DNA from 2 places in the Shewanella psychropiezotolerans genome. Region 2 is predicted to be linked to the other one. Evidence: riboswitches for the same ligand, from Rfam matches in the RefSeq annotation. Region 2 holds a riboswitch; the other holds the start of a gene.
The links. Region 2 has a riboswitch for cyclic di-GMP ahead of gbpA (N-acetylglucosamine-binding protein GbpA). Riboswitches for the same ligand answer to the same signal wherever they lie in the genome.
Positions count from the first base shown of each region.

Region 1: linked by a shared signal. The riboswitch ahead of FM037_RS05640 (glycosyl hydrolase family 18 protein) and the one ahead of gbpA (N-acetylglucosamine-binding protein GbpA) in region 2 are both predicted to bind cyclic di-GMP.

Region 1 covers NZ_CP041614.1:1,269,068-1,273,201, reverse strand. Annotated here, with positions in the region: gene FM037_RS05640 (glycosyl hydrolase family 18 protein) at 1-1,524, opposite strand, end outside; cyclic di-GMP riboswitch class I at 1,673-1,792, opposite strand; gene FM037_RS05635 (M24 family metallopeptidase) at 2,187-3,404, opposite strand; gene FM037_RS05625 (ROK family protein) at 3,730-4,134, opposite strand, start outside.
Region 2 covers NZ_CP041614.1:1,111,116-1,115,249, forward strand. Annotated here, with positions in the region: gene gbpA (N-acetylglucosamine-binding protein GbpA) at 1-1,250, opposite strand, end outside; cyclic di-GMP riboswitch class I at 1,316-1,414, opposite strand; gene FM037_RS04940 (rhodanese-like domain-containing protein) at 1,922-2,269, opposite strand; gene FM037_RS04945 (YgaP family membrane protein) at 2,307-2,522, opposite strand; gene FM037_RS04950 (efflux RND transporter permease subunit) at 2,589-4,134, opposite strand, start outside.

The DNA of each region.
Region 1 (4,134 bases), 160 kb from region 2:
AGAAGGCTTGAATACATAAGCAGCCTCGGCAACCTCATCATATTCGTACTGCCATTCGCCAGACATGTATTCATTCACAATTTGACGATAATCGACCACGCCATCTTCCCAGGTTCCCTTAACCTTGCCAGTTGCCGTTCCAGTAAATGGATTACCACCTTGGTATCCAGTTACACCAGTCCAGCCTCGACCATACATGGCGGCACCAACGACAATCTTCTCGGGAGTGACCCCTTGAGCGAGTAGCGCATTCACGCCAATTTGAGTAGTGTTCTTAGTATCTGGCTTCCAGCTCGCGGCATAAAGCGCGGCTTGATGGTTAAGATCTGTGTTTGACCATGCGCCGTAAAAGTCATAGCTCATCAGGAAGATGTTATCCATATACTGCTGAGCTTCTTGATAATCCACCAGGGCAATCTTCTCGGCGCCAGCACTGATAGCAGACGTGAGTTCATAGCTTCTGCCGGTTTGAGCACTCAGTTCATCGAGCATGGCCCTAAGCTCTTTCATCAAGAGCACATAGGTTTGACCATCGGTAGCGGGATCGCCAAGATTTGGATTTGCGCCATTACCACCAGGAAATTCCCAATCGATATCCACACCGTCGAAAAACTTCCAGGTCTGTAAAAACTCTTTCACCGACGCGACGAAACGGTCACGCTTGACCTTGTCGCCCAGAAAGTAGAAAGGATCTGACAGGGTCCAGCCACCGACAGAAGGCAGTATTTTAAGATCTGGCTGAGCTTGTTTCAGCGCCATCAATTGACCGAAATTACCCTTGTATGGGTCAGAGAACTCACTGACTCCGGCTTGCGGCATCTGCACAGCCGCCCAAGGATCGTGTATCGCCACCTTGAAATCTTCACGGCCACTACAGGCGCGTTGCAGAGCCTGGAAACTGCCCTCGATCTCTTTCAAGCTGTCATTGATACCGTCACCACCACAGATGGGGGTAAAGCCATAAAGAATATGAGTGAGATTTTGTGCCGGCATCTTATCGACGGGAAACTTACGACCGTAAACGCCCCACTCGACAAAATAACTGCCCACCACCTTGCCAGACTTGTTGACGTAGGGCTTATTATTTTCCCCAAGCTGAGTCTCTAACGGCAACAGGTGGCTACCATCAGTATCGGCGATTATGATCTCTTTAGCATCACTGAGAGTACAAGCTTCAGCGTTACAAAGCTGAACCTGCATCTGGTAGCGACCACCTTGATTGATACTGAATGTCGCAGATCCTGACGCCGTAGAAGTGCCCGACCAGACCTCTACCCCGTCAAATAACACCTTAGCCGTCTCACCCAACTCACCTGACCACAAGTTCCAGCTAACAGAGACTTCTGCGGCATCTTTAACGGTAACGAGTTGATTGTAAGCGGTGGCAGATTGGTTAACTTCAATAATTGAAAAATTGGTTTCGCCCCAACCTATCGTTGGCTTACCAGGAACAGCTGCATAAGCCGATGAGGCGAGTACGCTAGCCACGACGAGCGCAGCGGATGAGAGTTTAGTGTTAAACATAGGGTGTCCTTATTGTTTTTTATTTTTTATAAAATAATCAATAAGGCAAACAAAGCTGAACAGGATAACAACCTATTCTTAATACCATGGATATAATGGTAGCGACCTTTGCGGTTCTTTGTACCATCACATCACACGAAGAAATTCCTGAAACATCCCCGCGATCATAGGTACCGCGATAGTACTGAGAGAACGACCTTCTCAACACTATCCCCTTAGACCGGAGGCTTTGCGTCCCAACCTTTCGATTGGTTTGCCTTTCATTCAAAATTCGCACATTAAATGACAACGCTGTCATCACTTGTTTAGCATAATCTTAAATTGAACATAAATGCAACACCTAGTTTTACATTATCACAAGCCAATGATTATTAATGGTTTAAATAATCATAAAAGCAATGTTTAGCAAAGTATTCTGAAGATAAATACACTTAGAGAGGAAGATTACACTAAACGGGGTTTGAGGAAGTACTGATTAAATCTGCAAAATACCTTGTAAAAAAGGACTAGAAAGCAGAGCTAATAAAAGCAAGATTTGAGTTAACAAGTCTAATGCAAGGAGATTAAAAATGAAAAAGAGCAGGACTACTCATACCTGCTCTCTACTTTTCTCTTTTAGCAATTCGAAACTTAAAGTACAAGTTTAAAGTTGCAGCTTAAAATCAAGCTTCATATCCAAAAGGATCATCGATGGAATGCATTGGCTTGGTGAACCACACAGCGCCTTCCTTTGTCATATAGAAGTGATCTTCATGACGCACACCAAACTCGCCGGGGACACATAACATGGGCTCATTACTAAAACACATACCCGCAGCCAGAGGCGTCTGGTCATTAAGCACCAGATAAGGCCACTCATGAATGTCTAAGCCGATACCGTGACCGGTTCTATGAGGCAAGCCAGGCACGGCATAGCCTGGACCAAAGCCAGCGGCTTCAAGCACATCACGGGCCGCCCTATCGACACTGGCACAGGGGACACCAATCTTAGCCGCCTCAAATGCCGCAACCTGAGCATCTTGCTCATGCTGCCAAATCTCACGTTGGCGATCACTCGGTTTACCGAACACAAAGGTACGGGTGATGTCTGAGTTATAACCTTGCAGCTGACAACCTGTGTCGATAAGAACCGTGTCGTTTTGCTCAAGCGCTTTAGGCGACTTGACCCCATGAGGATAGGCACTGTCTTCACCAAATAACACGATACAGAAGTAAGAACCAGCAGGAGCACCCACGGCCTTGTGAGCATCATTGATAAAGGCTTCAATTTCACCGACTGTGATGCCTTCTCTCAAGATACGAGCCACCGCTTTATGTACCTCAAGAGTCATGTCCTTAGCACGTTGCAACAAGCTAAGCTCGGTATCAGATTTGATCATGCGACAACTCGCAGTCACAGGCTTAGCATTAACATAATCGAACTGACCATGAGCCAGGCGGACACCATCGAAGATGAAGAAGGCTGCAGACTCATCGATACCAACTTTGCCGCTATTGATGTCCATCTGCTTGAGCACTTCACCGAACAGGGCGTACGGGCTCTCATCTTCATGCCAGGTATTCACCTTACCTTCGATAACCATATAGCCTAAAAGTGTATCGACTTCGAATGCCGGAGCGATATATTCCAACTCGCCGGCGGCAGGAATGATGGCGCCAACCATACGCTCACTGGCATACCAACGAGTACCCGTATAGTAATACAGGTTAGTCCCCGCGTTGATGTAGATAGCTTCGATTCCCTGAGCTTTCATCAGCTCCTGGGCCTTCTCGATACGCGCAGTATATTCACTCTTAGAGACAGGCTTAGTGCCCTTGGTCATATCACTCAGTTTTGCCAACTCTTGCATTGCGGTCGAACCGCCCACACCTAAGGTCATAGGGTTACCCTTTTATATATTTTTCTAAAATTCAAAGCCTGATGCCTTGCCAGATATTATGTCTTATTCGGCTCAATACTTGCCTCTAAGCGAGGCAATAAGCCGATACAGAAAGTAGAGGTACTTTCTAGCATAAAATATACAAAGGGTCAGTAGAAATATTTTCAGAATAAGAAAAAAACTATGCCTTCTGGTCGAGTAACACCTTTAATCCGCGGCAGACTAAGGTTTCCATATCATCGACACGGGCTATTTTCACCTCTGCAAAATGAATGGAGCCGTTAACTAAGTTTCAACGAGCGAAGAAACACTTTTAATGAAAAAACTATGCCTTCTGATCGAGTAACACCTTTAATCCGCGGCAGACTAAGGTTTCCATATCATCGACACGGGCTATTTTTACCTCTGAGAGCGGAGCCGTTAACGCCATATCTTTGAGTGAACTGACACATCCAAGATAGTAATCTGAACTGTTCATCATGCCACCAGCGAGCCAGATGCGATTAGGATTAAACAGGTTTATCGCCCAGGCGATCCCCATGCCCAGGTATCTGCCGGCGCGATTAAGCTCTTGCGCCTTCTTGAGTCCCCGAACGCGAATCGAGTCACCGCTGGCGAGTTGCTCTACGCTAAACTCTCCGGATTCGGTCATCACCCGACAATGGCCCAGCTCACCGGCAAAGCCACTCGCACCGGAGAAGATTTTCCCATTGATAGATATCGCCATCCC
Region 2 (4,134 bases):
AACCCTTCAGGGAAGCTATAGTCATACTCTCCAGTGCTTGGCTCTTTGAACATGATATCGAAGTTTTCATGGACATTATCTCCGCCATTTTTGGGACTACTTATCAGTTTGAGAATATGATGGTCAGCTTGGACATTAGCCACTGGCGTAATTGCAAAACTATGGCTGGCATTGTCTTCAACCACGGCATGTTCGTAGGCCAGCGGTGCGCCGCCATGATCATATAGGGTTGCATTTACCAACATGGTATCGCCAGTTGCGCTAGCTTCGAAGTTTATTGTCACTGAGCCATCTTGGATTTCATAACTGCCCTCTACTCCTGTGATAGTGACATCATGTTCTGGTGGCAATTGTTCTATCTGAATTTCTACGCTGGTGATGTCGCTTGCCTTGCTGACAAATATCTTATTGCTGCCGTAGACTGGCACAAATTCAGCCTGAGTATTGACCTGCCCCGATTGGATTTCACTTTGCTCGGCATTGATCTTAGTGGCTAAAGCATAAGACCAGACATAGGCCTGAGTATCTTGTGTTATTTCAAGGCGTGTAGCTAAACCTGAAACTTCGCTGCCATTAGCAAATACACGGGTTCTCACCAAGTCACCAGCTTTTAAGTCGCTAGATGGGATGATAGTACCGCCATGCTTCCAACCTTCAGGTGTTTCATCATCGAAGGTGAGGTCGACAACGTTATAGAAGGCATTAGCCGTATCCGCTACATCCCAAACTGCTAGCATTATTTGGTAACCGCTACGCTCAGGAATATTACACATATGGGACAGAGCCATAGGAGGAACCTGATCGTTATAATCTACTTCACAGAACGGCTCGAGTTCGAAACTGTCTCGGGTGAGTGCCGCACTCGGGTTCCAGTTCTGTTTGGTCATGTAGTAATGAAACTTAGCGGTTCTGTGGTTGGCGGTGAAGGTCCAGTGGATCTCCATCGGGCCAGATTCAATCTCTTTCTTTACCCATCGCAAAGGGGACTGCTCATCGAGTACTTTATAGGGAGTGCCTGCACTGGCTATTTGGCTATCTGCAGGCCCAGAAGCTGGAAAACCTTTAAGTGCTTCCAGACTTTGAGAGTTTCCTCTTAGCTCATTACAGTTACTGTTTTCCGGCTGTTTATCACAAAGGTAACCTCGGGCTTCGGTCCCAGGTGTTGTGATGTACCCATGGGCGAATGCGCCTGTACTGGCAAGCAGTGTACTTGCAGCAAAGAGGCGAATTATATTTTGATTTACTGTCATAAATACTTCCAATTAATTGATAGATTTGTGAACAGTCAATTTGGCCTGAAGCGCTAACTTCAGTAAGTTGCAACCCCGCTATCTTGGATGCTAGTTAACTGACTAACATCTTTAGATCGGAAGCTTTGCGTCCTAGTCTTTCAACTAGTTTGCCAAGTGACTAATAATGGCATTCGTTTATTGAGCGGCTTGTATCTGCTTTACCGTACGAATGAACGAATGTAAGCGAGAAACTACAGTTTAAATTCAAAAAGTTAAAGCTATTTTATTTGCCTGGTTACAAAGTGTTGCATGTGAATAAATACTCTAATTTAGAGTATGTTAATGCTTGCGTTTTTTACCGTGCCATATGGGTTGCGTAATTGTTGATTTATGTTTTGGGCCATTTGCTGATGGCCCAGTCTGTAAGACATTTGGTTTATTGGTCTTTTTAGCTGTGGATAGAATTTTGACTCTTACGCTAGTATTTCGACACTGGGAGTATTTTTTGACTGGGATGATTTTTTTCATTTTCTGAGATAATTTGACTAATATTTTAATCTGTATTGTTTGCTCCGCAAAACAAGCTGGATGCAGTGTGAAAATGTGGGTCAGTCATCGAGTGGTGACCGACTCATTGGTTAGCTCGTCGATTTGATAGCCTCTATTGTTAGCGAGGCTATGATCGGCGACTAGCTATTGGCGGCGAAGACGGCATCCTGTTTACAGGTGATCGCCCACACATTCTCATATCCAAGTCTCAGCAACTGCTCCGCCGCCAGACATGCTCTGACCCCCGAGCCACAATGAATGAAGATGGCCTGTTTCTCGTCAGGATAGAGGGTGAGCATCTTCATCTCTAATACGCCACGGGGAATATGTACTGCGCTCTCTACGGCCTGTTGGGCCCGTTCGGATGTTTCACGCACATCGATTAATACGCCATTTTTACTCTGGCACATTAAGGCGGCTTGTTGCGCCGTGATGGTATTTAATGGGGCTTTCACTTCGGCCATGATGTCGGCTATGGATCTCAACATAGATTTTTCCTCTTCTCTTTACTATGGTTTAACTGGATTAAGGCTTAGCCAGGGCGCACTGAGCCTCAGTTTTCATACCCAGTTTCTTCATTAGAATAGCGACGGGGCAGAAGCCGGTAAAGGCGCTCTGAAACAAGTTGGCTCCGACGAATAGGGTGAACCAGACAAAGTGTGGGTTGACCCACACAGTTAAGGCAAGTGATATCAGTACCATGATCCCTGCGAAGGCCATGATAAAACGCTCTATTGACATATGTTCTCCTGGAAGGGAGTTAGGCTCCCCAATGTTTGACTAAAGTTACCAGCTTAAATAATGGATTTAGCTGAATTTATTCTTCATCACGGCATAATAGAGCACAGGGATCACTACCAGAGTTAACAGGGTGGATACCATGATGCCGAATATTAAACTGATGGCCAGGCCATTAAATATCGGGTCATCTATGATAAATAGGGCGCCAATCATGGCTGCCAGAGCCGTGAGCATGATAGGTTTGGCTCGCACCGCACCAGAGTGGATCACCGCTTGCTCGAAAGGAACACCGGCGGCGGTCTCTTTATTGATGAAGTCCACTAACAGGATCGAGTTTCTGACTATTATCCCGGCCAGCGCGATCATGCCTATCATGGATGGGGCGGTAAAATTAGCCCCCAGCAGTGCGTGTCCCGGCATGACGCCTATGATGGTGAGCGGTATGGGGGCCATGATGATCAAAGGCACTGTGTAAGATCTGAACTGGCCCACCACTAACAGATAGATGGCTATTATGCCTACGCCATAGGCGATCCCCATGTCGCGGAAGGTCTCATAGGTTATCTTCCATTCGCCATCCCAGAGTACCGCTACGGAATCGAGTCCCGTGGGTTGATTGATATAGTGTTGCTCGAATCCCAGCCCTTCTTTGTTATCTATCTGAGCGGCCATGTCGAACATGCCATACAGAGGACTATCATTCTCCCCGGCCATGTCGGCAACCACCATGATCATGGGGATCATATTCTTGTGGATGATGGGCGCGTCTATGACTCCTTTGTGGATAGTGATCAGCTCTGATACCGGGATGCGTATGCCATCGGCTCCCGTTAGCTTGAGATTGAGTACCTGATCGAGATCCACCTTGGCCGACTCTTTCAGCTGTAAGCGGATCGGCACAGGATATTTTTGCTTATCATCATGTAGGTAGCTCATGTCTTTTCCGCCAATGGAGGTGGCGATCAAGTCGACGATATTCTGATAGGGGACGCCTAGTATGCTGGCTCGGTTTCGGTCGATTTTTACCTGCCACTTTTGCTGTGCGGCCGGTAGGAAAATGTCGATGTCGACGACGCCATCTGTCTGTTTAAACAAGGTAAGCAGTTCGTTAGCGGCCCGCTCCCGAATCACCTCACTGGGGCCATAAACCTCGGCCACTATGGGTGACCATACCGGTGGCCCGGGCGGAACCTCAACCACCTTGATGTTGGCATGGTAGCGCTTGCCAATCTCCTGCAGAGGCCCGCGCACCGACTGAGCGATAGTGTGGCTATCACGCTCCCGGTGTTTTTTTTCCAGCAGGTTGACCTGAATGTCGCCCAGCTCCTGACTCTCCCTGAGGAAGTAGTGCCTGACCAGGCCATTGAAGTTCATCGGTGCATTCGTACCGGCGTAGAGCTGATAGTTGTCTACTTCTTCTACCGTGGCCAGATAACGTCCCAAGTCCTGCAGCACGCGCTGAGTCTGCTCGACAGGCGTGCCTTCGGGCATATCGACCATCACCTGAAACTCGGACTTATTATCCAGAGGTAACATCTTAAGGAGCACCAACTGGCCAATAGGCAGCGCGACCGCGACGCCAATTAAAACAAAGATGCCCGCCGCGAGTCCG